Regions from separate parts of the Micromonospora sp. NPDC053740 genome, predicted to be linked through region 2. Evidence: riboswitches for the same ligand, from Rfam matches in the RefSeq annotation. Region 2 holds a riboswitch; each other region holds the start of a gene.
What was found. A riboswitch is a leader RNA that binds a small molecule or an ion and turns the genes downstream of it on or off. The one in region 2 is predicted to bind cyclic di-AMP.
Positions count from the first base shown of each region.

Region 1: it holds a riboswitch for cyclic di-AMP, as region 2 does, so the genes downstream of both, AB0K35_RS17865 (C39 family peptidase) here and AB0K35_RS19100 (hypothetical protein) in region 2, are expected to answer to the same signal.
Region 3: it holds a riboswitch for cyclic di-AMP, as region 2 does, so the genes downstream of both, AB0K35_RS10535 (NlpC/P60 family protein) here and AB0K35_RS19100 (hypothetical protein) in region 2, are expected to answer to the same signal.

Region 1 covers NZ_JBFASO010000006.1:148,184-157,923, reverse strand. Annotated here, with positions in the region: gene AB0K35_RS17880 (CDP-glycerol glycerophosphotransferase family protein) at 1-1,079, shown strand, start outside; gene AB0K35_RS17875 (alpha/beta hydrolase) at 1,084-1,830, opposite strand; gene AB0K35_RS17870 (hypothetical protein) at 1,967-3,004, shown strand; gene AB0K35_RS17865 (C39 family peptidase) at 3,078-3,926, opposite strand; cyclic di-AMP (ydaO/yuaA leader) riboswitch at 4,161-4,302, opposite strand; gene AB0K35_RS17860 (hypothetical protein) at 4,587-5,357, opposite strand; gene AB0K35_RS17855 (hypothetical protein) at 5,490-5,912, opposite strand; gene AB0K35_RS17850 (acyltransferase) at 6,005-7,240, opposite strand; gene AB0K35_RS17845 (glycosyltransferase) at 7,540-8,703, shown strand; gene pseI (pseudaminic acid synthase) at 8,837-9,740, shown strand, end outside.
Region 2 covers NZ_JBFASO010000007.1:39-9,778, reverse strand. Annotated here, with positions in the region: gene AB0K35_RS19135 (glycoside hydrolase family 3 protein) at 1-1,323, opposite strand, end outside; gene AB0K35_RS19130 (DUF3145 domain-containing protein) at 1,411-1,902, opposite strand; gene AB0K35_RS19125 (hypothetical protein) at 2,211-2,540, shown strand; gene AB0K35_RS19120 (carbonic anhydrase) at 2,615-3,238, opposite strand; gene AB0K35_RS19115 (alpha/beta hydrolase) at 3,409-4,380, shown strand; gene AB0K35_RS19110 (AAA family ATPase) at 4,488-6,605, shown strand; gene AB0K35_RS19105 (cation diffusion facilitator family transporter) at 6,712-7,629, shown strand; cyclic di-AMP (ydaO/yuaA leader) riboswitch at 7,748-7,879, shown strand; gene AB0K35_RS19100 (hypothetical protein) at 7,936-8,949, shown strand; gene AB0K35_RS19095 (hypothetical protein) at 9,093-9,602, shown strand.
Region 3 covers NZ_JBFASO010000003.1:369,813-379,552, forward strand. Annotated here, with positions in the region: gene AB0K35_RS10525 (NlpC/P60 family protein) at 20-1,033, shown strand; gene AB0K35_RS10530 (peptidoglycan recognition family protein) at 1,089-3,071, opposite strand; cyclic di-AMP (ydaO/yuaA leader) riboswitch at 3,307-3,442, shown strand; gene AB0K35_RS10535 (NlpC/P60 family protein) at 3,519-4,496, shown strand; gene dcd (dCTP deaminase) at 4,556-5,134, opposite strand; gene AB0K35_RS10545 (pyridoxamine 5'-phosphate oxidase family protein) at 5,234-5,791, shown strand; tRNA gene AB0K35_RS10550 (tRNA-Gly) at 6,037-6,110, shown strand; gene AB0K35_RS10555 (2'-5' RNA ligase family protein) at 6,216-6,836, opposite strand; gene AB0K35_RS10560 (LD-carboxypeptidase) at 6,799-7,737, opposite strand; gene AB0K35_RS10565 (2-dehydropantoate 2-reductase N-terminal domain-containing protein) at 7,925-8,893, opposite strand; gene AB0K35_RS10570 (TetR/AcrR family transcriptional regulator) at 8,976-9,551, shown strand; gene AB0K35_RS10575 (VOC family protein) at 9,716-9,740, shown strand, end outside.

The DNA.
Region 1 (9,740 bases), on a different contig from region 2:
ACTTCTCCGCGCCTCCCGGCTCGGAATACCAGGTCACCATGTGGCTGCCGTATCTGCAACGGATCGGCCGGCCGTTCCTGGTCGTGCTGCGTGAGCCGGAGTTCCTGGCCCCGATCGCGGCGGCCACCGACGCGCCGGTGGTCTACTGCCCCACCCTGGGGGCGCTGGACGAGGCGTTGGTGCCGACCCTGCGGGCGGCGTTCTACGTCAACCACGGTGCGAAGAACAGCCACTGTGTCCGCTTCACCCAGCTCACCCACATCCAGCTGCACCACGGCGACAGCGACAAGGCGCCGAGCGCCAACCCGGTGTCGGGGATCTTCGACCGGATCTTCGTGGCCGGGCAGGCGGCGATCGACAGGTACGCCCGCGCCGGAGTGCAGATCCCGGCGGACAAGTTCGTGGTGGTGGGTCGCCCACAGGTCGAGTCGATCGACGTACGCCCGGAGCCCGCAAGAGGGTTGGCGCACCCGACCGTGCTCTACACGCCAACCTGGACCGGGCACAACGCCGACGCCGACTACTGCTCGCTGCCGGTGGCCGAAAGCCTGCTGCGCCGACTGTTGGAGCGCGGCGCGACGGTGATCCTGCGAGCCCACCCGTACACCACGCAGAACCCGGCGTCGGCCCGCCAACTGGGCCGCCTGACCGAGCTGCTCGTCGCCGACCGGGCCCGCACCGGCCGCCAGCACGTGGTCGGCGCGTCGGCTCGGAAGCTGAGCCTGACCGAGTGCGTCAACTCCGCCGACGCGCTGGTCTCCGACGTGTCCGGCGTGATCTCGGACTTCCTCTACTCCGGCAAGCCGTACGCGGTCACCGACATGGGCGACGAGGGCGACCGGTTCGTGGAGCGGTTCCCGCTGGCCGGGTCGGGTTACGTGTTGCGTCGGGACATGTCCAACGTGGACGAGGTGCTGAGCGCACTGCTGGACACCGACCCGCTGGCCGAGGCCCGCTGGGCCACCCGCCGCCGCTACCTGGGCGACTTCCCGGCCGAGGCGTACGCCGAGGCGTTCCTGACCGCCGCCCGCCGGGAGCTGGCACCGGCTGAGACACTGGCCGCGTCCACACCGGCGTAGCCGCTCAGCGGTACGGGTCGAGCAGCGCCAGCACCGCCGCCGGGTCCTCCACGTGCGCGTTGTGCCCGAGACCGGGCAGCGTGGCTACCGGTACGCCGTACTCCTTGAGCTGTTCGTCGGTGACCATCGGATCGTTCTCCCCGCGCGCCAGCACCACCGGCACGTCGGTCGCCGCCAGCAGCCCGGCCAGGTCGGGCTCACCGACGGCGAAGGCGGTCGGGTCCATGGCGAGGCGCCACCGGCCGTCGACCTGACGCAGCCCGGCGTCCACCACCGGGTGGTCCGGCGAGACCAGGCCGGCCAGCCCGGAGACCCGCAGGTAGCGGCGAGCCGCCTCGGCCCGGGTGGCGAACCAGCTCACCGGCCGGGCGGCGAGGTCGGCGGCGCGGGTCAGCTCGTCGGGTGACCAGACGGCCTTGATGCCCAGCCCGACCACTGCGTCCACGGGCGTACCGGCGGCGCGGGCGGCCAGCGCGAGGCCGACCACCCCGCCCAGCGAGTGCCCGAGCACGACGAGCCGGTCGCCGGGTGCCAGGCCGCGCGCTATCCGGTCGGCGAATCCCGCGAAGGTGTACGACTGAAGTGGTGCCGCCCAGCCATGGCCGGCGAGGTCCGGTGCCAGCCACCGCCCCGCCCAGCGCTGCTCCAGCAGCGGCGCCCACGGCAACCAGACGTCCCCGGTCGTGCCCATCCCGTGCAGGAGCAGCAGGACCCGCCCGCGACCGGCTTGACCACCCGATTCATCCACCACGGCCGCAGTCTCCCACGGTTCACGACCTGGTACGAGAGCCGTCATCCACACCGCCCCCACCAAAGGTTGATCCACTGTAAAGTTCCGGGCCGGACGGAGAGAGTCACCTGTCGATTCCGTCCGGAGGGGAGCCACTGTGTACAGGATGTACGGGTTGGCGCTGGTCGCGGCACTGGCAGCCGTCACGCTCGGCGTACCGCACCGGGCGTCCGCGACGCCATCGGACGTGGCCGCACCGAACGGCGCAGCGCCCGCGGCGGCCGACCGGGTGCTGCGGGTCTACAACAACAACATCGAGAACCTGGTGGTGAACAACTCCGACGGGAGCTGCACCCGGATCTCCGGACCTGACCACCTGACCTCGATCCTGGTCGACGACGCCGGTCGCACGGGCACCAGCGGCGTGGTGGCACCCGACATCCTGATCGTGCAGCAGGTGCGCGGCACCGGCCAGGCCGAGGCGTACGCCGACCAACTGTCGGCGAAGTTCGGCTACCCGGCGGGCAGCTACGGGGCGATCGTGGCGTGGAGTGACCCGGAGCCGTGGGGCAGCACGCACAAGTGCAGCTCGCAGTCGCTCGGCGACCTGAAGAAGAAGCAGACCAACGCCATCATCTGGAACAAGCGCACGCTCAACCTCGCCAGTGGCGACATCTCGAAGTACTGGAGCGCCGGCTGGCTCAAGCCGGGCACGGCGTACGCGAACGGCGCCGGGTGCACGCTGTACAAGCCGCCGAACAGCGACCCGGACAGCACCGACTATTACAAGTGGAAGCGGACCAGCGCGATCGCGGCGCGCTTCACCATCAAGGCGACCGGCACCAGCGTGTTCGCCGCGACGATGCACCTGCCGCAGGAGAATCGGCAGAACGCCTGCGCCGGCGACGGCGACCGGGGCGTCGCCAACAGCGGCATCCACCTCGGTGCGGACGCGACCACGCTGTTGAACGCGTCGACGATCCGCGTGGTGGGCATCGACGCGAACCGCACCGGCATCGCCCCCGGCACGCTCAGCGGCTACGGCATGACCGGGTACGGATCGGCGGCCACCAACGGTTCCAGCAAGATCGACTACTTGTTCGTCAGGGGCGGTGTGCAGTCGTCCGCCGTCGACCACACTGTGGTCGGGACGAAGTCGAACCACAAGGCGTTGTACGGCTTCATCACCTACTGACCGCACAGCCGAAGACGCCGCGGGCGCCGGCCCCTTGTGGGGGACGGCGCCCGCGGCGGTCAGCGTGCCCGGGTCAGGCGGAGTAGCCCCGGCTGGTGATCCAGTTGGCCAGGTCGATCGTGGTGATCCAGTACGACGGGTCGGCCGGGTTCGCCGAGTCGGCGATCCGCACGGTGCGACCGTTGTCCTTGTAGCCCACGACGGCGATGTAGTGCCCGCCGCCGTAGGAGTGCCAGCCGCCGTCGGTGTCGGTGGCGTCCCCGACGACGTTGGCCACCACGCCCCGGCCGTCGGTGATGGCCTTCACCACGTCGGCCTGGAGGCGGTCCATCTGGGCCGGGCTGGGCGCGCCGGGGAACATCCGGGTCCGGTACGGGGAGCCCTTCACCTCGGCGTTGAGCACCCGGGTGGTGTCCTCGGCCGAGTTGGTGCCCATCTCGGTGGTGCCCAGCTTGGCGCCGAGCTGCTCCTGGGTGCGGTCGATGCCGGCGGCGCTGAGCGCGTTGCGGGTGGCCGCCGGACCGCAGTTGTAGTAGGTGTTCTGCGCCTCGTAGTCGTAGTCGAGCACCTTCGTCGCGGGCGGCTTCGGCGGCGTCGGCTTACGGGTCAGGTCCGGGTTGCTGCTGGCCTTGGCGGCGGGGGACGCGGCGCTGGTGGCCGGGGCGGCAGTGGTCGGGGCGGTGCTGGCCGAGGGGGACGCGTCCCGAGCCTCACCGCGGGAGGCGGCGACGTCGCTGCGCATCTCGGCGACAGTGGTCGCGGTGCGCTGGCCGGCCGGGGCGTCGTCGGCGGTGGTGAGCAGGGCGCCGGTGGTGGTGGCGATCGCGAGGGCCGCAGCCGAGGCGGCGACGATCTGGTACGGGCGCTCGGTGGCGAGGCGGCGGAGCTGACGCTTCAGGGTGTGCTTCACGGGGTCCTCCACGGATCGGGGGGGAGAGCGGCACACCGGGGCCGGACCGGTATCCGGGCAGGCGCCAGCGCGCGGACCGTGGTCCGCGGATGGTGAACCGCTCAGGGGAACGCCCGGCGCGGCCGGGCGGGGAAGGCGATGACCCGGGGGGTCAGCTCACCGTCACTGGACGAATGAGCGGGTGCATCGCCGCGCCGTGGAGGCGAGGGAACAACCGAGGGGTGGAAAGGTGCTGCACGAGGAGTTGACTCCTTCCGACACCGCCTACCGGGTTAGCTGACGGATTCGGGCGGGAAGATCGCCCTACCGCGGGCCGTGGCTCGCGGATTCACCCCGGACTTACTGGTGGGTCCCCGGTTCGTTGATCACGATTAAGCGGGTCGATGCGGCGTCGCCTCTTGCGATCGGTTACCGCATCGGACAGGACGACAGTACTGGCGGCTCCGCGCCCTGCCAAGCCAGGTTCACCTGCGTAAACCCCAATCGGTGAGACAATTTCTGCGCGTATTGCCGATGATGTGACTCGATGGGACAACCGGTTACGGCGACGCCTATGGGCGACAACCGGACAGGCCGCAAAGAACGCGACCACAATCGCGGGAACAATCCCGCCGATCGCGTCGGACGTCCTAATTCACGATTGGGTGACCGGCCTCACATCACGGATTGGGCTCAACCCACCCGGGCCGGGCGCCACAGCGCCACGACGGCGGGACGCAGCGCCCCGGCCACAGTGCGGCGCGCAGGGACCACTGGCGGGCGGAGCCGGGCCACCGCCGCGTACGCCTCCTCGGCGAGGGCACGAGCCGACTCGGCGGCCAACTCCGCGTCGCGCCAGGCGGCCCGCTCACTGTCGGCGGCCACCTGGTAGTCGGTTAGCCGCGCATCCCTGACCACCCGGCTGATCAGCACCTCCTGCTCGACCGGGTGTCGCCGGGGATCCCAGCAGCGCCGGTGCCCGAACACGTCGCCGAGCTGGGCCATGGTCAGGTCGCCCCGCCAGTACGCCGCCATCGCCGCCCGGTGCAGATAGCGTTCCCGGGCGGCGTACTCGGCGGGGGTGTGCGGGGTCTGCGGGGTGGGCAGCGCACCGGCGCCGGCGAAGCGACGCGCGGCGGTGTCCGCCTCGTCGTACCCGATCCAGGCCCGCTCCAGCTGCTCCTGAGCGGTCAGCCAGGCGGCGCGTCGCCGCTTGGCTGTGGTGGCCGCGCCTGCCGCGGCGACGGCCACCTCCTCGGCGTAGCGGCGCCTGTCGACGGCCTCGGCGGCGGCCAACTCCCGAGCAGTGGGCCCGGCCGGGAGCGGGTCGTCAGTGGGCCGGTCCCGTTCGGGGCGGGCGGCCAGCACGGTGAGCAGGCCCAGGGTCAGCAGGAACAGCGTCGACCAGATGGCGGCGGCCCGCGGCATCTCGGTCACGAACTGGTAGAAGACGACGGTCTCCATGGTCGGCACCTCGGGGAGAGAGCAGTGCGGTGGGGAGCCACGCCGACCTGCGGGCCACTGTGGCCACGGGTCGGCGGGTCAGAGAGCGGGTGGGTCGACAGGGCGCGGTGACGGGACGGTCGTCCCGGTGGCTCAGCGCCCGGGTGGGGCCCGGGAAGCCCGACCGCTCGCGGCATCGACGAGGGGCGGCAGGTCAGCTTTGGCCGCGCGGACCGGCAGGGCGTCGGCCACGATGGTGTTCTGATCGCCGGGGAGCGCCACCGGCGCGTCGATCGACCATGTCGGGATCGCCTCTTCGGCGGTCTGCGGCGCCACCGCCAGGGCCGGGCGGGCCGCTCGGGGTGCCCCGGGGTGCCGGTAGGAGGCCGCCAGCGAGCCGGCGGCGACAGTGGCCGGCACCGCGCTCGACGTCGGCACCGGGCCGGGTGGTGGCGTGGCGGCCGTGGCCGGGCCTGCGCCGAGCGCCAGGGCCGCGACGACGGCGAGGCTGGTCAGCACCCGGGTCGCCCAGCGCGCCACCCACCACAGCGGACAGGTGAACGCGACCGGAAGCACGCCCCAACGCTACCGTCGCGCCGACCCGGGCGCACCGACCACGGGCGTGTCGGATCACGCCGCGCCGACCCTGTTGACCAGGGTGGACGTTGTCAGCGCAGGTCGACGTACGTTGATCGTCCGCCGGCCTGACCGACCTCGTCGACAGGTCCGTCGACCTCGCCGCGGGCGCTGCGTGCACTGTCACGTGCGTCGTCGTCGCCGCCCGCACGTTGTCGGGGGACGGGCGCCGGACGGGCCGCGCGGCGCGGCGCGAGCCGGCGCATCATCGGGGTTTCGACGAAGCGGTGCAGCAGCCCGGCGAGGATCAGGTTCGCCGCCAGGAAGCCGAGCACCACGGCCGGGCCACGCCAGCCCGCGAAGCCGATCCCCCAGGTCCCGCTCCAGCGCAGCACGCTCGTCATCACCAGCACGTGCACCAGGTAGAAGGCGAACGACACCTCACCGAGCCAGACCAGCGGCCGGTACCGCCACGGCGAGCGCCGACCCCGCACGTCAGCGTCCGCGGCCGCGGTGATCACCAGGAGGTACGCGACAGCGAGCAGCGTGGTCCACAGCTCGGCGCGGATCCACTGCGCGGCCGCCACCCAGGTGACCACGAAGATGCCGCTGGCCACTGTCAGACCGGGGCCGCGCCAGAGCCCTCGACGCATCAACTCGGCCGCCACCGCGCCCAGCCAGAACTCCAGCGACCGCACCGGCGGGAAGATCTGGGTGAACCACCAGCGGCTCACCTCCGGCACCAACTCCTGCGCCGGCCAGAGCGCGAGGATCAGCAGCGGCAGCGCGACGATCAGCGCCCAGAGCAGCTTCGGTTTGGCCCGGCGCAGCAGTGGCAGCGCCAGCGGCAGACACAGGTAGAAGAAGAACTCACAGGACAACGACCAGCTGACGGTGTTGATGCTGTAGAACCAGCCCGGACGGGGGTCCCACGCCTGCAACAGCAGCAGGTTCTCCAACGCCGCCGCCGGCAGGACCGGGTCGGCGAACCACCAGGCGACCGCAACCGTCGCCACAAACAGCACCAGGTGGTTCGGGTAGATCTTGGCGATCCGTCGCCGCCAGAAGGTACGCCGGGAATCCCCCTCGCGGGCCGACCAGACCAGCACGAAACCGCTGAGGATGAAGAAGAACTGCACCCCGGAGAGACCGAGGGTGAACAGCGCGTCGACGACGGCCTTGTAGTCCGGCTCGGCGATGATCCGCATGGTGCCGGCGTGAAAGCCGAAGACCAGCAGAGCGGCGATCCACCGCAGCCCGGTCAGCGAGGGCAGCCGGGACAGGGTCGGCGCGGGCCGGGCGGCCGACGTCGCGGCGACGCTCGTCATGCCGGGATCCCGGCGCTCGGCAGGGTCACCAACACGGTCGTAGCCTCCTCGTCGCGGCGTCGGACGGCGCGACGGCGACGCCCACGACGACCCGGCAGGGCCGCACCGAGGCACCCTACCGGGTCAGTCCCGGGTGAACCGGACGCATCCCACCCGCCCCACGAGCCCGCGTTCCCCGGGCCGGAAACCGCCCACCGGCCCGGCGTTAACCTTCCGCTGGGCGGGAGTTCAGAGAGTCCACCATCGGCGGCAACGTCAGGTTCCGGGGCCGGCCACCCGGGTCGTCGAAGGTGGCGGACGTGGTCAATGAGCCGACGCACGCACCGCTGCTGAGCATCGTCGTGCCCGTGTACGGCGTCGAGGCGTACCTGTACCAGTGCCTCGAGTCGATCCGGTCCGACATCCCGGCGGGCGAGTCGGACGCGGTCGAGCTGATCGCCGTCGACGACGCCTCCCCGGACGGCTGCGGCGACATGCTCCGCTCGTACGCGGTCAGCCGCGACCGCGTACGTGTCGTGCACCTGAGCAGCAACGTGGGTCTGGGGCTGGCCCGCAACGCCGGGCTCGACGTGGCCACCGGCAGGTACGTCTGGTTCGTCGACAGCGACGACTGGTTGCCACCCGGCACGATCGCGGCGGTGCTGGACCGGCTTCGCCAGCACCAGCCCGACGTGCTGATGCTCGACCACCTGCGGGTGCACGAGGACGGCCGGCGGGAGGTCGACGCGAGCAGCCCGCTGCTGGGCGGGATCACCGGCGTGACCCGGTTGGCCGACCAGCCGCAGCTGCTGCGGGTGCAGCACACCGCCTGGAACAAGGTGGTCCGCCGGGACTTCATGGACGAGCTGGAGCTGCGGTTCTTCCCCGGCTGGTACGAGGACATCCCGTTCAGCCACCCCCTGCTGATCGGGGCCGAGAAGATCTCCGTGCTGGACCGGGTCTGCTACCTGTACCGCCAGGGCCGCCAGGGCGCGATCACCTCCACCCGCAGCGGACGGCACTTCGACGCCTTCACCCAGTACGAGCGGCTGATGGACTGGGTCGCCCGGAAGCACCCTGACGAGCGGTTGCAGGCCGAGCTGTTCGAGTTGATGATCAGCCACTACCTGGTGGTGGTGGGCAACGACGGCCGGCTGCACCCACACCTGCGACGCGACTTCTTCCACCGGGCCGCCGCGCACTACCGTCGCTACCTGCCCACCGGTGGCTACCCGCTGCCCCCGGGCGTGACCGGGCTCAAGCACCGCCTCGTCGGGCGGGGTGACTGGGTGGCGTACTCGGCGCTGCGCCGGGCCCACCGGGTCGCTGGTCTCCTGCGTCGGTCCGCCCCGGTGGGTGGCGCCGAGGGCGGTTCGCTCGCCGCCGACGAGGACCCGGGGCGAGGGGCGAGCGCCGGGCCGACGCGCGAGGGTGGGCTCGCGCCGGAGCGGCGCGACGCGCTGGCCGTCGGCCGGTTGCCGTGATCGACCCCAGGGCGGAGCACACCGGGAGCCCTGGCGGCTCCCGCCGCCCTGATGTCCCAGGTCGTCCGCCCGCCGGGTGGACGACGACAGCACCACCGCACCCCGGTGCGGGCGTACCTGAGCAGAGGTCGGAATGACAGCGACAATCAAGATCGGACCGCACGCGGTCGGTGCCGGGGAGCGACCGTTGGTGGTCGCCGAGATGTCCGGCAACCACAACGGCGATCTGAACCGGGCGCTGGCCATCGTCGACGCGGTGGCCGCGAGCGGGGCGCACGCGCTCAAGCTCCAGACGTACCGGCCGGACACCATCACCATCGACGTCGACACCCCGGCGTTTCGGATCTCCAGCGGGCACGAGCTGTGGGGCGGGGAGAACCTGTACCGCCTCTACGAACGCGCGCACACCCCGTACGAGTGGCACGCCCCGATCTTCGAGCGGGCCCGCGAGCGTGGCCTGACCGTCTTCTCGTCGCCGTTCGACGCGACAGCCGTGGAGCTGTTGGAGTCGCTGGACGCGCCCGCGTACAAGATCGCCTCGTCGGAACTGGTCGACCTGCCGCTGATCCGACTGGTGGCCAGCACCGGCAAGCCGATGGTGATCTCCACCGGGATGGCGACCGTCGCCGAGATCGACGCCGCCGTACGCACCGCCCGAGCCGGTGGCGCGGCGGGCATCGTCCTGCTGGCCTGCACCGCGTCCTACCCGGCTCCGCCGGCCGACAGCAACCTGCGCCGGTTGCCGGTGCTGGCCGGCGCGTTCGACGTGCCGGTCGGGCTCTCCGACCACACGCCCGGCATCGGGGTGGCGGTCGCCTCGGTGGCGCTCGGTGCCTGCTTCATCGAGAAGCACGTGACACTGGACCGGGCCGACGGCGGCGTGGACTCGGACTTCTCCCTGAACCCGGCGGAGCTCACGGCCCTGGTCGCCGAGTCCGGCCGCGCCTACGACGCGCTGGGCGGCACCGCTGTCGGACCGACCCCCGCGGAGCGGGAGGGGCTACGGTTCCGCCGGTCGCTCTTCGTGGTCGAGGACG
Region 2 (9,740 bases):
CGCCGCCCGGTGCGCCGGGGTGTTGAGCGTGGACATCTGCGCCGCCGGCAGCTCCGCGAGCTGGAACTTCATGGTCAGCACCCGGGTGACCGCCTCGACCAGCCGGGTCCGGGGCAGGGATCCTCCGCGCAGCGCGGCGAGCAGCCCGTCGTACGCCTGACCGACGTTCGGGGTCATCAGGATGAGGTCGTTACCGGCGTTGAGCGCCCGGACCGCGGCCTCGCCGGGGGCCCAGCGCATCGCGGGCGGCATGTTCATCCCGTCGGTGATCACCACGCCCTTGAAGCCGAGTTGGCCGCGCAGCACGTCGGTGAGCAGCTTGTGCGAGAACGTCGCCGGGGTTCCCGGGTCGATCGCGCGCGCGTCCAGGTGACCGGACATCACTGCCATCGCCCCCGCGTCCATCCCGGCGGTGAACGGCGGCCACGCGCCGCTCTGCAACGCCGCGGCGGACTGGGTGAGCACCGGAAGGTCCTGGTGCGAGTCGTCGGCGCTGTGGCCGTGCCCGGGGAAGTGCTTCAGGGTGGCCGCGACCCCGACCGCCTGGAGGCCGCGGACCGCGCCGCCCACCTGCGCGGCGGCCTGCTTCGGGTCGGCGCCGTACGACCGGGAGCCGATCACGGTGCTGCGGGTGGCCAGCACGTCGGCCACCGGGGCGAAGTCGATGTTGATGCCCATCGCGGCCAACTCGGTGCCGGCGGCCCGCCAGGCCGCCTCGGTGAGCTTCGGGTCACCGGCCGCGCCAGCCGCGAGGGCGCTGGGCAGCACTGTGACCCCGTCGCTCACACGGGTGACGACGCCGTACTCCTGGTCGGTGCCGATGAGCAGCGGCGCCGAACCGGCGGCGAGCCGACCGCCGGCGGTCCGCAGCCCGGCGGTGAGCTCGTGCACCTGCTTGGGGTTGTCGACGTTGGTGGTCTCCTGGTTGCCCTTGGTCGGGTCGTCGGCGCTGAAGCCGACCAGGATCAGGCCACCCAGTCGGTACTTGGCGATCATGTCGGCGGGGGTGTCCACCCCGGCCAGGGCCTGGTTACCGGCCGCCGAGCCGGCGGAGACCTTCGTCGCCGAGTCGCCGTAGGCGTACGGCATCAGCACCTGGCCGACGAGGTCTTCGTCGGCCAGCGTCGCCACCAGCGCGGCGGCGCGGCTGGCGGGGTCGCCGGCCGGCGGCGCGGCCGGGACGCTCGGGCCCGCGGACGTGCCGGCCGGGCTGGGCGTCGGCGTGGGGCGCTCCGGGTCACCGGAGCAGCCGGAGGCGAGCAGGGCGGTCAGGGCTGCGACAGCGACACTGGCGCGCCACGGGCGATTCGACACGCCGCCCATCCCACCAGCTTCTCCCTTATCGGGGCAACTTGACCTTACCGGTCGTCGCCGCTGCGACGGCGTCCGGCCAGCGGCCCGCCGGCCGGGTCAGCCGACCCGAGTGAGCAAGGTCACCGGGGCTCCGTCGCCGGCGTACCGGTAGGGCTCCAGGTCAGCGTCCCATGCCGTGCCGAGCGCCTTGTCGAGGGCGTGCGCCAGCGCCTCGGGGGCCCGGGAGGCGGCCATCAGCGCTCGAAGGCGGTCCTCGCCGAGCTGAATGTCGCCGGCCACGCCGACCGTTGCCCGGAACAGGCCACGGGCTGGCACATACATGAAGCGCTCACCGTCGGCGCCGGGACTCGGCTCCTCGGTGACCTCGAAACGGATCATGGGCCACTGCCGTAGGGCAGCAGCCAGCTCGGCGCCCGTCCCAGGACGACCGGTCCACCCGCACTCGGCCCGGCGTGCGCCGGGGTCGACGGGCTGAGCCGTCCACTGCAGGTTGACCGGCGCGGCTAGGACGCGCGCGATCGCCCACTCGACGTGTGAGCACACGGCGAGCGGGGTCGAATGGACGTATACGACGCCACGCGTTGGCACGGTGACCTCCCGGAGAGCGAGGTGCGTCTTCCCCTACGACCTCGTCCACCCAGGTGGCTGCTGCAACACATGATGACTCCTGTGACGCATGGTGCGCCAGAGAATCGGAAAAAACGCCGGGTGGAATAGCCGGACGGGTGGTCGCCGTTGCCTCTCAGGACACCGCGACGACCAGCATGATGTCGTGGTCCTGTACAGTTCCACCGGCGGCTTATGCCGCGTTACACCTTCGCGGGTCGAGTCACGTACGACCCGCACACAGCCCCCGGACGTCCAGTCCTCCCGTACGTCTTGCAAGGAGTACCTCCGTGGCGAGCAACACCTCTAAGACCGCGCGCGCGTCCGTCCGGGCCGGCCAGGCTGGCCAGGGTGGCGCCCTCAGCGTGCTGGGCGAGTTCAAGTACCTCATCCCGCTCAACGGCGGCAAGCACGCCTACGTGCGGAACCTGACCAACGGCAAGACCGCGCACCTGCGCACGGACTCCGACGCCTTCGTCGAGGAGATCCGCGTTCTGGCCGCCGCCGGCCACGCCGCCAAGATCCGGGCGGAGATCAACAACCTGGCTGCCACCCACCCGGGTGACGGCTGGGAGGCCACCGAGAAGCGCCTGGTCGCGGCCGGCGTCTTCGAGGGCTGAGCCCTCCCCCACGCACCACCGAAACCGCCCGCCGGGAGTTCCCGGCGGGCGGTTTCGCGTGTCCGGAGGCCGGGTCAGCCTGGATCGAGCAGGGCCACCTCGCCGGTGGCCAGGTCGTAGAGGCCGCCGACCACTGCCACCCGGCCGGCAGCCACCGGCCCGGCCAGCAGATCGTCCTCGCGCAGGGTGCGCACCGTGCGCCGGACGTGCCGGCGAATCGCCAGCGGCTGCACCGCCGGATCGTCGAGCCCCGCCTCGGTCACCGCCGGGGCGATCTCGTCCACCAGGTGTGCCAGCGACCCGCCGGGACGCTGCCCGGTGCGCAGCGACTCCACAGTGGCCTGCACCGCGCCGCACCGCTCGTGGCCAAGAACCATCACCAGCGGTACGCCGAGCTGCCCGACCACGTACTCGATCGAGCCACAGACCGCGCGATCGAGCACGTGCCCGCCGGTACGGATCACGCAGATCGCGCCGAAGGTCTGATCGAAGATCGCCTCCAACGGCACCCGGGAGTCGATGCACCCCAGCACCACGGCGTACGGCTGCTGGTCGCCGGAGGCCGCTGCGGCGGCCGTCACGTCGTGTCCGTGCACCGGCTGACCACTGACGAACCGCCGGTTGCCGGCGAGCAGGTCGGCAAGCGCGGCGCGGGGCGTACCGCCGGCCTGGCGCCCCTGCCCCGACGTCGCGCCCATGGGTGCTCCCGACGACCCCATGCCGTTCAGCTTGGCCCGCCGCCGTCCGGGACGGGCGAGGTCGGGAATGTTCGCCACGGTGCGATTGGCGTGGTGTCATGGCGGGTAGCCGGTGTTACCGCCGGGTATCGGAGGTGCTGGTGGTACTGGGCGGACCTGGGGAGGTGGCGATGCCGGAGCGGTTCGAGGTCGGTCTGCCGGACGGCGTACGGCTCAACGTCGAGGCGACGGGTCCGACGGACGCCCAGGTCACCGCCATCCTGCTGCACGGCTGGACGCTGGACGGGCGCGCCTGGCACCGGCAGGTCGACGCGCTCACGGCACCGCCGTTCGGCGGTGCCGTGCGGGTGGTGGCCTACGACGCGCGGGGGCACGGCCGGTCCAGCTGCATGGCGCTGCCCACTGCCACAGTGGCCCAGTTGGGTGACGACCTGGCCGCGGTGATCGACGCGGTCGCGCCGACCGGCCCTGTGGTGCTGGTCGGGCACTCGATGGGCGGCATGACGATCATGGAGTACGCGCACCGCCACCCCGCGCACTTCGCCGCCCGTACCGCCGGCCTGGTCTTCGTCTCGACCACCGCCGAGGGGCACACGCACACCGTCTACGGCCTCTCGCCGCGGATCGCCCGGTTGATCCGGCTGGCCGAGACGACCGGCGCCGGCGTGCTGGCCCGGTGTGGCTCGTGGCGCGCGCCCCGGGCACTGCTGAACGCGCTGCAACCGAGCATCCGGTGGATGCTCTTCGGTGACCGCTGCGAGCCGGCCGACATCCGCCTGGTGACGTCGGCGGTGGCTCGGGCCTCGCTGCGCTCGATCGGCGGGTTCCGCGCCTCCATCGGCGCCCAGCACCGGCTGGACACCCTCGCCGCGTTGGCCCACCTGCCGGCCGCCGCCCTGGTCGGCGACCGGGACCGGCTGACCCCGCCACCGTGCGCCGAGTCGATCGCGGCGGCTCTGCCGGCCACCGAGCTGACCGTCTGCCCCGGTGCCGGGCACATGCTGATGATGGAGCGTCCGGACGAGGTCAACGCCGCGCTCACCGGCGTGGTGCGGCGGGTGCTCGCCGAATCGCCGCCGGCTCACCGTGGCGCATCGCCGCCGGCTCACCGTGACGCGGCCCGTGCCGAGACGGGCGCCTGAGCACGTTCGCGCACCTCGGGCGCGGCGGGTCGGCTCCGAGGCCGTACTCTTCTCGGTTGGCTCGCGCGGTTCCCGCCGCCTGCCGGCGACCTCTGAAGGAGCGTGCGTTGACCGACCAGACCGGCCTGGAGCAGGAGATCGCCGTCGAGCAACGACACCTCGACCGGGTGTACGCCCGACTGGCCGAGCTGCGGCAGTCGGCCGTCCGCGCCGAGCGTGACGGCTACCGGATGGCCCGGGTGGGCACGCACGGCGCCCTGGTCGAGCGCGACGCGATGGTCTTCCACGCGGCGCAGCGGCGGCACACCCTGGACGCCGAGCACGAGGGGCTGGTCTTCGGCCGGCTGGACCTGCGCGACCGTCAGGTGCTGCACGTCGGGCGACTGGGGATCCGCGACGAGAACGCCGTGACGCTCGTCGTCGACTGGCGCGCACCGGCCGCCGCCGCCTTCTACCAGGCCACACCGGCGCAGCCGCTGGACGTGGTGCGGCGCCGCACCATCCAGTCCCGCGCCGAGCGGGTCACCCGGATCGAGGACGACCTGCTGGACCCGACGGCCGCTCCGGAGGGGATGACCGTCGTCGGTGACGGCGCGTTGCTGGCCACCCTGTCCAAGGCCACCGGGCGGGGCATGCGCGACATCGTGGCGACCATCCAGCGGGAGCAGGACGAGGCGATCCGCTCGCCCGGCTCCGGGGTGACCATCGTCGCGGGCGGCCCCGGCACCGGCAAGACCGCTGTCGCCCTGCACCGGGCCGCGTTCCTGCTGTACTCCGACCGCAGCCGCTACGCCGGCGGCGGCATCCTGGTGGTCGGCCCGTCGTCAGTCTTCGTCGAGTACATCGGCTCCGTGCTGCCGTCGCTCGGTGAGGACACCGCGACCCTGCACTCGCTGGGCACCCTCTTCCCGGGGATGACCGCCACCCGACCCGACCCGCCCGAGGTGGCGGCGGTGAAGGGCTCGCTGCGGATGCGCCGGGTGCTGGAGCGGGCGGCCCGCGACGCGGTGCCGGGCGGCCCGGGTGAGCTGCGGTTGCTCTACCGGGGCACACTGCTGCGGCTGGACCGGACCGCGCTGGACCGGATCCGGGACCGCGCGCTGCAACGCGGCGCACGACGCAACGAGGTGCGCCGAGCCGGCTTCGACGGGGTGTTCGCCGCGCTCTGGACGCAGGCCCGTGAGCTGAGCAGCGGTCGACTGCCGGAGCAACCGGCCTTCGAGGCGGAGATCGCCGAGCGGTCGGAGTTCCGGGAGTTCCTCAAGGCGTGGTGGCCCCGGCTGCACCCCCGGCACGTGCTCGGCTGGCTGGCGCAGCCGGACCGGCTGCGCCGGTACGCCGGGGGGATCCTCTCCTCGGCGGAGATCCGGCTGCTCAACGCCGCGTACCGGAACCTGGACTCGGCCGGGCTGACAATCGCCGACGTGGCGTTGCTGGACGAGTTGGACGCGCTGCTCGGTAAGCCCGCACAGCCGGCCCGAGCGCGACGCGATCCGTTCCAGCTCGCCGGCGGCGTCCGTGAGCTGAGCACCCTCGGTGAACGGCAGCGGGCCGCCCGCGCGGCGGCCCGGGAGCGCCCGGAGGACTACCGGGAGTACGCGCACGTGGTGGTGGACGAGGCGCAGGACGTCTCGCCGATGCAGTGGCGGATGATCGGTCGGCGCGGCCGACTGGCCTCCTGGACAGTGGTGGGCGACCCCGCCCAGACCGCGTGGACCGGCGATCCGGAAGAGCTGACCCGAGCCCGCGACCAGGCGCTGGGCCGGCGCAAGCGGCACGACTTCACGCTCACCACCAACTACCGCAACTCGTCGGAGATCTTCGCGGTGGCGGCGGCGGAGATCCGTCGGCTCTACCCGGACCTGCCGCTGCCGACCGCCGTCCGCTCCACCGGGGTCGAGCCGGTGGAGCTGGTGGTGCCCGCGACCGGGTTGGAGACCGCGACAGTGGAGGCCGCCGCCGGCCTGCTGGCCGAGGTGGAGGGCACGGTCGGCGTGATCACGCCGGTCCCCCGCCGGGACGAGGTCGCCGGGTGGTTGGGCGCGCTCGGCGCGCCGAGGTTGCAGGTGGTGACCAGCCTGGAGGCCAAGGGCATGGAGTACGACGGGGTCGTGCTGGTCGCCCCGAGCGAGATCCGGGCGGATCCGGGGGCCGGGGTACGCACCCTGTACGTGGCGCTCTCCCGGGCCACCCAGCGGCTCACCACCATCGACCCGACCGGCTGACCTGTGCGGACTGCCGCCAGCGGAAGGTGGTGGCCATACACTTGCACACATAGCGATGTGAGCATACATTTGACCGGGTCCCGGCCGGCGGCGGAAGGTGGTTCTCGTGGGCGCAGGTCATGACCACCACCATGGGTCCGTCGCCAATGCCGCACACCAGCACCGAGGTCGACTCTGGGCGGCATTCGGCCTGCTCGCCACCCTGATGGTGGTCGAGGCGGTGGTCGCCCTGCACACCGGCTCGCTCGCCCTGCTCTCCGACGCCGGGCACATGTTCACCGACGTGCTCGGCATCGGGATGGCGCTCGCCGCCATCACGGCGACCCGGCGGGCCACCGGCGACCCGCAGCGCACCTTCGGGCTCTACCGGCTCGAGGTGCTCGCCGCGCTGGCCAACGCCGTCCTGCTCTCCGGCGTCGCGATCTACGTGGTGATCGAGGCGATCCGCCGTTTCGGTGACCCGCACCAAGTCATCGCCGGCCCGATGCTCGCGGTGGCAGTGCTCGGCCTGCTCGCCAACATCGCCGCCTTCGCGCTGCTGCGCGCCGGGGCCCGGGAGAGCATCAACCTCCAGGGCGCCTACCTGGAGGTGCTCGGCGACCTGCTCGGCTCGCTCGGCGTCATCGGCGCGGCCCTGCTCATCACCGTCACCGACTGGTGGTGGGCCGACCCCCTGGTCGCGGTCGCCATCGGCGTGTTCATCCTGCCGCGCACCTGGCGGCTGGCCCGCGCCGCCATCCGCATCCTGGTGCAGGCCGCCCCGGAGCACCTCCAGGTGACGGCCGTGCACGACCGGCTCGCCGCCGTCCCCGGGGTCGTCGAGGTGCACGACCTGCACGTCTGGACGCTCACCTCGGGCATGGAGGTGGCCTCCGCCCACCTGACCATGGCACCCGGCGCGGAGGTCGGCGCGGTGCTCACCGCGGCGCGTACGGCCCTGCACGACGACTTCCGCATCGAGCACGCGACGTTGCAGATCGAGCCCGGTGCCGCTTCTGGAGCCTGCGGCTCCATCGAATGGTGACGGAGTCGTACTTTTCCGTGGTGACGCACGCACCGTCCGTCACATTGGCTGCAGCAGCCCCACCGGCACCGGTAGGCTCGGTCCCGGCCTCCACCAGGCGGCGCCCTCCCGGCGCCGGTGGCGGTCGCCGCCTAATCGCCCAGCTGGGCGAACCGGGGAACCATGTTCCTGGGGTGCATCCGCGTCAGCGGTAGGGATCTTCCGTCCCGAACCCGTCAGCTAACCCGGTCGGCGGCTGACGGAAGGACATGCGCAGTGGCACCAGCACGACCACCCGCCGCCCGACTGGCGGCCCTGATCGTCGCGATGTTCGCCCTCGGCGTCGCGCTTCCGGCCGGCACCGCCTCGGCCGCTCCCCCGACCGGCCTGCGGGCCGCCGCGCCCGACTCCGACGAAGAGGGCGGCACCCCGGCGTTGCGCGCCCAACTCGAGGCGGCCAGCAAGGGCTACCTGGACGCGAAGCGCGCCCTGGACACCTCGGTGCAACGGCAGAAGCAGCTCGCCACCCAGCTGAAGACCATCGAGGTCGAGATCGAGCAGCGCAACGGCAAGGTCGGCGAGATCGCCGAAGTGGCCTACCGCACCGGCCGGCTCGGTGCGATGTCGGCGCTGCTCAACAGCAACACCCCCGAAGGTTTCATGGACCGGGCGGCGGCGCTGGACGCGGTGGCGGCCAACGAGGACCGGGTGCTGCGCGACCTGCTGAACAGCAAGGACAAGGCCAACCGCACCCGGGTCGCCCTGGACGGCGAGATCAACGAACAGCGCAAGCAGGTAGCGGTGATGGCCAAGCGCAAGGAGCAGGCCGAACGGGCCCTGACCGTGGCCACCACACCCAGACCGCAGACCACGGCCGACGCGGGCTCCAACCGGGGCACCTCCAGCGCCAACGCGACTGCCGCGCCGCGCAACTCCGACGGCTCCTGGCCCTCCGAGTCGTGCAGCGTCAACGACCCCACGCCGGCCAGCGGCTGCATCACCCCGCGCACCCTGCACGCGCTCAACCAGGCAAAGGCGGCGGGCTTCACCCGGTACGTCTCGTGCCACCGCCCCAGCGGCTCCGGTGAACACCCGAAGGGCAGGGCCTGCGACTTCGCGGCGCAGAAGGGCGGCTTCGGCGGGAACGCCACCGGCGGCGACAAGACCTACGGCAACAACCTGGCCGCGTACTTCATCCGCAACGCGGACCGGCTCGCCGTGCTCTACGTGATCTGGTACCGGCAGATCTGGCTGCCCAGCAGCGGGTGGAAGTCGTACAGCGGGGCGCACGGCACCCCGTCGACCGACCACACCAACCACGTCCACCTGTCGGTCTACTGACCCAGCCGTCGTGATGCCTGTGAGTCATCGTGATGACTCACAGGCATCACGTGCGTCCGGGGGCCGGGCTACGTCGCCGGGCGTACCCGTGATGTCGTCGCTCGTCGGACGACCCGGCCGCGGTTCGCGGGCAGCATCGCGGTATGCCTCGGATCCGACCCACCACCCGCAAGGCGCTGCTCACACTGCACCTCGTCACCTCGCTCGGCTGGCTCGGCGCCGACCTGGTGCTGCTCACCCTCGGCATCGCCGTGCAGCGGGGCGCCGACCCGGCGGTGGTCTATCCAGTCACGGCCCTGGTCGGCACGGTGCTGTTCGCGCCGCTGAGCGTCCTGGTCTGGCTGATCGGAGTCGCCAGCTCGCTGCTCACCCCGTGGGGCCTGCTGCGCCACCGTTGGGTGCTGGTCAAGCTCGTGCTCACCACCGTGATGGTCGGGCTGGTGCTGTTCCTGCTCACCCCGAACCTGCGCCACGCCGGAGCGGTCGGCGCCGCCCTGCCGGCACGGGATCGCGCCGACCTGGTCATCGCGCCAGCGGTGTCGACCAGCCTGATGATCATCGCGACGGTGCTGTCCACCTACAAGCCGTGGGGTCGACGTCCCGCCGCCCGACCGGCCCGCACAACCCGTGATCGCGCCGCAACCACGATCTAGGCTCCTCCCCCGCTGCACGCCGGCAGCAGGTCAAGGCCATAGCCCCAAGCGCAAGTGGCCTGCCCTGCCCCGCAAGTGGCGTGCCCTGCCCCGCAAGTGGCGTGCCCTGCCCCGCAAGTGGCGTGCCCTGCCCCGCAA
Region 3 (9,740 bases), on a different contig from region 2:
GTCGGTTGCAAAGGAGTCGGTGCCGGTGGCAACCATGCCCCCTCATCGTCACGACCTGAATGCGTCTGCTCGCTCTGGTGGCCTGCGTCGCGTCGCGCACCGGGTGCTGATCCTGGTCGCCGCGGCGGCCGTCGGCGCCGGTCTGCTGACCGCGCCGGCACATGCCGCGCCCACGGTCGACGAGATCGAGGCTCAGATCGACAAGAAGTGGGAGCAGTTGGAGCCCACCATCGAGCAGTACAACAAGGTCCGGGCGCAGCTGAAGGTCAACCGGCAGAAGTCGGCGAACCTGCAGAAGAAGATCGAGCCGCTGGCGTTGCAGAGCGAGCTGGCGCTCAACCGGGTGGGCGACCTCGCCTCCCGTTACTACATCTCGGGCCCGTCGCACGACATCGGCGCGCTGCTGGTCAGCGCCAAGCCGGACACGCTCACCGAGCAGCTCACCATCCTCGACCGGCTCGCTTCGCAGGAGCGCAAGGAGGTCGAGGGTGTGCTGGCCGTGCGGGCCAAGTACGACGGCGAGAAGCAGAAGCTGGACGCGCTGATCGTCACCCAGACCAAGCAGCAGAATGAGCTGGCGGCGAAGAAGAAGCAGATCGACGGCGAGATCAAGCAGCTCGAGGCGTCGATGCCCAAGACCACTGTGGTGACCGCGGCCTGCCCGACCATCAACGGGGTGGTCAGCGCGGCGGCCCGCACCGCGATCAAGACCGCCTGCGGCAAGGTCGGCAAGCCGTACGTCTGGGGTGCCACCGGCCCGAACTCGTTCGACTGCTCGGGGCTGACCCAGTACGCCTACAAGGCGGCCGGGATCTACCTCACCCACCACACCGGCGACCAGTGGAACGAGGGCAAGGCCATCTCGCGGGGCGATGCCCGCCCCGGCGACCTGGTCTTCTTCTTCTCCGGCCTGAGTCATGTCGGGCTGTATCTGGGTAACAACCAGATGGTGCACGCGCCACGTGCCGGTAAGCCGGTGCAGGTGTCCAGCATCACCACAATGCCCATCGCCGGGTTCCGCAGACCCGGCTGATCCACCTCGCGCGACACGACGGCCCCCGGTCACCGACCGGGGGCCGTCGTGGTTCTCAGCGGGGCGCGCCCACCGGGGACGGCAACAGCTGCACGTCGGCGAGGTCGACGTACATGATCCGGTGGCCGAACTGGATCTGCGCGTACCGGTTCTTGCCGCGGATCACCGTCCAGTCGCCGGGTGAGGAGCCGTCGAACGTGCTGGCCCGGTAGTACTCGCCGGCCAGCACCGCGCCGACGGCGTACCGCTGCCCGGCGGCCAGGGTGTACTGGAGCGGCGAGATCGCCTGGTAGGGCACCCCTTCCGGGTACGCGGACTGCTCCGGGTACGCCCGTCCGTAGACCGGAATGGTGGTTCGGCCGGGCTTCGGCGTGGCCACCACGCCGACTGTCCAACTGGCGGTCGGCGCGGACGCCGGGTTGTGGAACCAGGCCCGCTGCCCGAGGTACCAGATCGCCGTCCAGTCACCCTGCCGCCCGGCCAACGCGTACGTCTGCCCGGCGGATGCCCGGGCCCCGTGGTCGGACACGGACATCGTGTTCGGGGTGCCGTCCGGACGGAGCGCGATGTCGTTCACCAGCGGCGCGTCCGCCGACGGTGCGCTGCGCAGCACCACAGCGGAGGAGCCGCGTGGCGCGCAGGGCACGCCCGCTGTGACGCAGTCGGTGAACGCCGGCTGGTTGGTGGCGTAGTCCGGGTCGATCCGGACCAGCCCGGTGGCCGGGGTGCCGGTGTCCAGTCGAGGCGCGTGCAGCAGGTCGAAGTAGTGCGTCCAGTCCCAGTACGGGCCCGGATCCCAGTGCATCCCCCGCACTGTCGAGGGAATGGTGCCGGGCACGTTGTCGTGGCCGATGATGTGCTGGCGGTCCAGCGGAATGCCGTACCGCAACGCCAGGTGCCGGACCAGCTTCGCCGAGGTCCGGTACATCGCCTCGGTGTACCAGGTGCCCTGCGCCGCGAAGCCCTCGTGTTCCAACCCGATCGACTTCGCGTTGACGTACCAGTTGCCGGCGTGCCAACCGACATCCTTGGTCTTCACGTGCTGGGCGATGTGCCCGTCGACCGACCGCAGCGAGTAGTGCCAGCTCACGTAGGTCGGATCCTGGACGAGTTGCAGGGTGGTGGCCCAACTCGCCTCGGTGTCGTGGATGACTATGTACTCGATCTTCTGCCGTGCGGGCCGGTCGGAGAGGTCGTGGTTGCCGTAGTCCCCGTCGCCGAACGCCTCGTAGGGCGCCGGGATCCACTCGCACGAGATGCTGCGCGGGCACTCCACCCCGTCCGGGCGGGCCAGGCGGCGCAGGCCCAGCCGGTCCAACCAGGAACGCTCGGGCCGCACCGCGCGGGCCGGCAGGCTGACCCGCTGGCCGTCGTCGGTCACCCGGGCTTCGCCCGCGCCGATGGTGGTGAAGACCTCGTCGGCGAAGGCCGCGGCGGCGTCGGCGCTGTCCGCGCCGGAGTAGCGGGCCACCGCGCCGTACCAGGCCGCCGGGTCGGTGTCCGCGCCGACCGGCGCGCCCAGATCCCTCTGGTACGCGCTCAGCAGCGCAGCCCCACCCCGGATGTTGAGACCCGCGTCGGTGCGCAGTGCCTCGGGGGTGGCGCCGGTCAGCGTGGCGGCGGCGTCGACGGTCTGCAACGCGGCGGTGGACGGCGCGGGTGCCTCGACCGGCCGGGGCGCGGGCACCAGTGCGGAACGGGAGTCGTCGCCGCGCGGGTCCTCGGCGCCGGCGTCGTGGTGGCCGCGCTCGGGGAGGGCGGCCACGTGCCGGGCATCGGTCAGGTGCATCGGGCCGTAGCCGCCACTGGTGCTCGGTGTGCCGGCGTTGGTGTCCCAACGGGACTCCAGGTATGAGACGCCGAGCAGCACGACGGCCGGCACGCCGTACTCGCTGGCCGCTGCGGCGTACTGCTGCTGGCGGTCGGTGGTGGGCGCGGCTGCGGCCGGGCCGGCGGAGAGTGGCACCGTGGTCGCGGCGGCTACCACAGTGGCGGCGAGCAGTGCGCGCCAGCCGGCCGACAGGGTTGGATGGTGCATCGAACCCCCTAGATTCTCGCGGAGTGAGGTCAGGTCACCATCGCGCCGTCCGGGAGGTCAGGTCAATACCTTTCCATCTATCGAAGCTTGCAGAAAGAATTCTTCACACACGGTCGGTGACGTCGTCCAATCGGTACGGAGTGTCACTGCCGCACGGGTTGCGGATTGGTAACAGGCGTCTCTACTCTGGTCATTCGTCGGGCCGACAGCAGCTCCGCCCAGCCCGGGCGGTAACGGACCGACACCGCCGAGTCGTTTTCGAGCGAGCCGGGGACCCAGGTCCCTCGGGGTGAATCCGCAGCCACTGCGGTAGGGCGCCGACTTCCCGCCCGAACCCGTCAGCTAACCCGGTAGGCGGTCAGGAAGAAGGAGTACGAGACCCCGGTGGCACTCCATGCCCCGCGGCCGTCGTCCGACCGGTCGGCATCAGCCGGCCCGGCGTCGATCGTGCCGCGCCCACGCTGGTCCCGCTTCACCACCGCTCTCGCCGCGCTGGCGGGCATCGCCGTCGTCCTGACCGGCAGTGCCACGGCGGCCCACGCCGACCCGTCCGTCGCCGAGATCGAGCGCCAGATCGACGCCGACTGGAACAAGCTCGAACCGATCATTGAACGGCACAACGCCACTCGCACCGACCTCGCCGCGAAGCGCAAGCAGGCAGACGCCCTGGCCGCCCGGATCACTCCGCTGGAGCGCCAGGTCGACGCCGCGATGGACAAGGTCAGCGCGCTGGCCGTACGCGCCTACAAGGGTGAGAACGTCTCGACCGTCAACGCGGTGCTGGGCAGCCGGTCGCCCAGCGAGGTGGTCGGCCAGCTCGAAATGCTCGACCGCTTCGCGCACAACCAGCAGAAGGACGTACGCCAGGTGGCCGACCTGCGCGACCAGTTGGCCGCGCAGAAGGCGCCGCTGGACGAGATGGTGGCCCAGCTGACCCGCACCGAGGCTCAGCTGGCGGCGAAGAAGAAGCAGATCAACGAAGAGATCGACCGCCTGCAGAAGCTTCGCCTCAAGGTGTACGGCAACGGCGGCGGCGGTCCGCTGCGCCCGGCGCCCTGCCCGGGTAGCTATCCCGGCGGCGCCGCGGGCACCGCTGTCAAGTTCGCCTGCGCGCAGATTGGCAAGCCCTACGTCTGGGGTGCCGAGGGCCCGAACTCGTACGACTGCTCCGGGCTGATGCTGGCCGCCTGGGCGAAGGCCGGCGTGTCGCTGCCGCACAACGCCGCCGCCCAGAGCCGGGTCACCAAGAACGTCAGCAAGGGCGACCTGCGCCCCGGCGATTTGGTCTTCTACTACAGCGACATCCACCACGTCGGCATGTACGTCGGCGGCGGCTGGGTGGTGCACGCCTCGCAGGCCGGTCAACCGGTCAAGATGAAGAAGGTCGACGACGGGCCGATCCACAGCTACGGCCGTCCCGGCTGACCCCGGACGACCGAAGGGCCCGTCGCGATCTGTCGCGGCGGGCCCTCGTCGTCGTGGTTCTAGCGGGTGGGCCAGGTGCGCCAGTGCTGCCAGGCGCGGCTGGGTGTCGGCCCCCGCTGGCCCTGGTAGCGCGAGCCGTAGACCACCGAGCCGTACGGGTGCTCGGCCGGCGAGGAGAGTCGGAAGATGCAGAGCTGCCCGATCTTCATGCCCGGCCAGAGGGTGATCGGCAGGTTCGCCACGTTGGAGAGTTCCAGCGTCACGTGACCGGAGAAGCCCGGGTCGATGAAGCCGGCTGTGGAGTGCGTGAGCAGCCCGAGCCGGCCCAGGGAGCTCTTGCCTTCCAGTCGGCCGGCGAGTTGGTCACCCAGCGAGATGACCTCCAGCGTCGAGGCGAGTACGAACTCCCCCGGGTGCAGCACGAACGGCTCACCGTCGGGGACCTCGACCGCCGAGGTCAGGTCGTCCTGCTGCATTGCCGGATCGATGTGGGTGTAGAGGTGGTTGTTGAAGACCCGGAACAGCCGGTCGAGTCGGACGTCGATGCTGGAGGGTTGGACCAGGGTGGGCTCGAACGGCTCCAAGCCCAGCGTGCCGGCCTTGATCTCGGAGACCAGGTCGCGGTCGGAGAGCAGCATCGGACCACCATAGCCGCGTTGCCAAAGGTGGCCGGATTCGGTGGCGGTGACCAGCGCGTCGAGGTCGCTGCTCGTACATTTGTTCGATAGAATGCCCACATGGCTTCCTGGTCCGAATTCGCCGCCGACGAGCCCCGACTCGCCGACGGGATCCGCGTTCTCCTCCAGCAATACGGGCCGGGCTTCGGCTATCTGGCCACGGTCCGTGCCGACGGCGGGCCCCGCGTCCATCCGGTCTCCCCGGTCATCAGCGCCGAGGGGCTGTTCTGCTTCATCATCGACTCGCCCAAGCGCCGCGACCTCGAACGTGACGGCCGTTACGCGTTGCACTCGTTCCCTGCGGAGGAGAGCGACGACGAGGCGTACGTGGCGGGGAGCGCCCGTCCGGTGACCGATCCGGTCCGGGTGGCGCAGCTGGCGCAGACCGCCCGGGCCGAGCCGCAGGTCGACTGGCGGCTCTTCGAGTTCACGGTCGACGTGGCCATGCTCACCCGCCGCGAGCAGCACATCGCGGGCATCCCGGGCCTCGCGCCGGGTCGGCCGGCCGTTCGGGTCTGGCTCGACCCAAACGCCCCGTCGGCGGTGGCGGCGCCCGTCGCCGTCCCGCAGGCGCGTCCGACCCGCCTCAGCCGTGACGTCCAGTGCACTGCCGCCTGACCACGGCCGGAAGATCATCGGTGCCGGCTCCGTCGTAACGGAGCCGGCACCGGTCGTACGCACCAACCCGGCCGCCCGCGGTGATCAACTCGACTTCATGGAAATCGCGCTGTCCCAGCGCCCCGGATGCCCCGACTTCCAGAAAGCCGAGTGGATCAACCCGGACGAGGGGTACGCGGACAGCCGCGACCGGCGGGGGTGCCTGGGTGCAGAGGCTCGACGACTCGGGTACAGTGGTGCCGCTTGCGGGTGTAGTTCAATGGCAGAACATCAGCTTCCCAAGCTGACAGTGCGGGTTCGATTCCCGTCACCCGCTCCACTGCGAAGGCCCTGGTCAGGACATGAGTCCCGGTCAGGGCCTTCGACGTTCCTGGGCACGAGGACCCGGCGGCTCAGCCACGGGAGCAGGGGCCGCGCCTCAGCTTCACGCTGTGGCCGCTGCGAGTCCCGTACCAGCCGACCCAGGCTGTGTGCTGCCCAGTGGAAACTCGCAGACGGTGCGCCAAGGACTGATGTCCGGTGTTCCGGCGATGAGCCGGACCCTGTCGATGGTTGCGTTGATCGGCAGGTGCGCGGCGATGGTTTCCGCGGCGTGGCTCAGCGTGGGCTTGGCGGCGTCGTGACCGATGGTCAGGTGCGGCACCACGTCGCTGTGCGCTCCGGCATACGGGGGCGCCTCGGGAAACTGCTGCCACACCGCCGTCGTGAGCTCCCGGAACGGACGATCTGGCTGCGGAGCGAGCCAGACGACCGTGTCTCCAAACCAGCCGACGTTCGTCAGTGCGACGTCGAACCGCGGTATCCCGACAATGGTCTCGCGCAGCACCGCCATGACCTGCTCATCGATCTGCTGCGGGGGCAGGAACGGGTAGAGGACTGTCACGTGCGCCGGCACGCCCCACCCGGCGGCCCGGTCGAGCGATGCCCGGAACCGGCCCACCGCCTCCTCGGCCTCGGGTATCGGCACGATGAGGGCCGTTTGTGTCGGCTCCATAACCTGCGGCTTCCTATCGGTAGTCGGCGAAGATTCGACGTTGCACACCATCGACGGTGATCGGGCCGCCGTGGGGAATGATCCACTGTGGTTTGGTGTGGCCGAACGGGACGCCGACGCAGACGACCGCCTCCGGGTTGTAGCGGGTCACCACGTCGACGACAGTGTCGCGCTGCTGCTCGCGAAGGAGCGCCCGTTCCGCCGCGGGGGGTCGACGGGTGTGGTCGGAGACGGGCGGACGGGCGACCAGGACCGCGTCGACGGCGCTGAGGAGACCGCGTTCACCAAGTGAGCGGACGATCCAGCCAACCTCGCGGGCGCGGAGGAGTTCCTCCGACGTCTCGATGATCAGCACCCCGCCGTGCAGGACCTCCGGGGGAAACGGGAAGCGTCCCGCCGTCAGGATCCACTGGATGACTTCCAGGCAGCCACCCCAGGTGGGGCCGGTGACTGCGCGGGACGGCCCGTACCAGCTCCACGGCTCCGTCGGTTCGCGCTCTCCGTGCGACTTCAACGCCTGCGGGTCTGCCCAGTCGATGCCGATGTCCTCGGACTCACCCGGGTCGGTGATTTCCAGCCGTTCCCCGGTGAGCAACGCCGCTCGCAGCGAGCGCACGTGGATGTCGTCGACGGCAGGCCCGGGGCCGAGGTGAACCTGGGAGGACCCGCCGTAGAAGCTGGCGATGCCGAGGCCCCAGAGCCAGTGGTGCAGGTTGGTGTTGTCGCTGGTGCCGAGGAACGGTTTCGGGTCGGCTCGGGCCAGGTCGCCGTCCAGGTGGGGGATGACGGTGATCTGGTCCTCGCCGCCGACGACGGCGAGAATGCCGCGTACCTGGGGATCTGCGAAGGCGGCGTTGATGTCCGCCGCCCGTGCCGCCGCGCTCGCGCCCACCTGGCGGGTGGTGGGATATTCGACCGGAACGAGGCCGGTCAGGTCAGCAAGCCGTCGCATGGCCTGCTCGTGGATTCCGGGATAGGCACCGGCCGCAGCGAAGGACGGTGAGAGGACCGCGAGGTGGTCCCCCGGGCGTGCCTTCCGGGGACGAACAAGCTCATGCTTCATGTCGAGATCCAACAGCTGCGTGAGCCCGTTCGCATCTCATTTTGGGGCGGCTGTGAACGCGCACGCCTGTGGCGTTTCAGCACCTGCGTACTGATGGCTGGATCGTTCTCTCGGCGGCGAAGTAGGGCTCGGCCGCCTCCAGTCGGGGCACCTCCACGCCCAGCCTGCGCGCCTCCGCCAGGGTGTCGCGGCAGACCGCGCGCAGCTCCTCGGGGTTGGCGTGGGCCTCCATGACCAGGCGCATCGGCGGGAAGTGCCTGAACAGCCAGGCCATCGCCGGTGCTGCCAGCCAGACGGGCGCAGTGAAAGGAAGCAGCTCGCTGCGGTGCCGCCGCAGATCAACGCCGCGAGCCTCGACGAGCCGCAGGAGTTCGCGGGTGGCAAGGATCGCTTCGCGTACGTTGCCGGACGTCAGCTTGGACAACGAGCCCGACTTCAGGCTCTGCGTGTGCAGGCCCGCGTTCTGAACGAAGTGGATCGACAGCCAGCCACGGAAGTCGTCGTTCTCCTGGAGCCTGAACCCCGCCTCACGAAACACCTGGCGCACGGCCCGCTCGCGCTCGGTCGGCGGCCGATCGAGAGTGCCGAAGAAGACCACGGGCAGCAGAGCCCCACGCAGCACACCGTCGTCGCCGAAACCACCGCCGGCTCCGGGAAAGCCCCAGGCCACCTGGTCGGCGGGGAGGTGTTCGGTCGCGGTCAGCGGCTCGACCCAGAGGTTGTTGAAGACGAGCACGGTGGCTCTGCCCGCGCGCGATCCCAGGAAGGCGGTGGCCTCCGCGAAGCTGTAGTGCTGCACGCTCAGCACGATCAGATCGAAGTCGTGGTCCGGCTCCAGCGACTCGCGATAGCGCACCGGCCACCTCTCGGCGACCCGCTTCCCCCACGGTCGCCGTCGGGTGTCGAGCAGGTCAAGGTCAATCGCATTGCCGTACGCAGCGGCCCGCCCCGGCCGGACGTAGAACTCGACGTGGTGTCCGGCCCGTTCCAGGGCCCATCCGTACATCGCGCCGATGACGCCCCGGCCGAACATCAAGATCTTCACGCGGCACCTCGTACCCTATAATTGGAGATTGTCTCCGATTCTAAAATATGGAGATAGTCTCCACTTGTCAATGGAGCCCCACGTGACCGATGCCAAGCCACTGCGCGCCGACGCCCGCCGCAACCGCGACGCCCTGATCGCCAAGGCCCGCGAGCTCTTCGCCGACGGCCGCTTCGACCTGCGCTTCGACGACTTCGCCAAACTCGCCGGCGTGGGCACCGGCACGCTCTACCGCCACTTCCCCACCCGGGAGGCCCTGGCCGAGGCGGTCTACCGCGAAGAACTCACAGCGATGTGCGACAGGGCCCGCGAGCTGCACGCCACCCTCCCCGCCGACGAGGCGCTGGAGTCCTTCCTGCGTGGCTTCGTGGACCACCTGCACGGCCACGAGGGCCTCGCCCGCACACTCGCCACGCTCATGGCCACCCAGTCGGGCGCACTGGCGGAGGGTGCCCAGGCCCTGGGCCAGGTCATCGACGACCTCCTGGCCGCCGCCGTCAACGCCGGAGCCATCCGCGACGACGTGGGCGCCGGCGCCGTCATGATGGCCCTCCACGGCATCTGCGCGGCCTACGACCACCCGACCTACCGAACGGACGCGGACGGCGTCATCACCCTCGTCCTCGCCGGCCTCCGCCGCGGCGTACCTGCTCGGTGATTGATCCTGATCCAGGTCTTGGGCCTGCGGCCGTGGTGGCCCCGTTCGATCTGGATCAGGTCGGCCTCCTCCAGCACGGCGAGGTGTGGTGGTTCCTGCCGGGCCTCGCCAGCGGCTAGGGTCCGGCTTGGAGGTGGTCCGTGTTCACCGAAGCCTTTCCGATCGTGACGACACCTGACCTGCCACGAC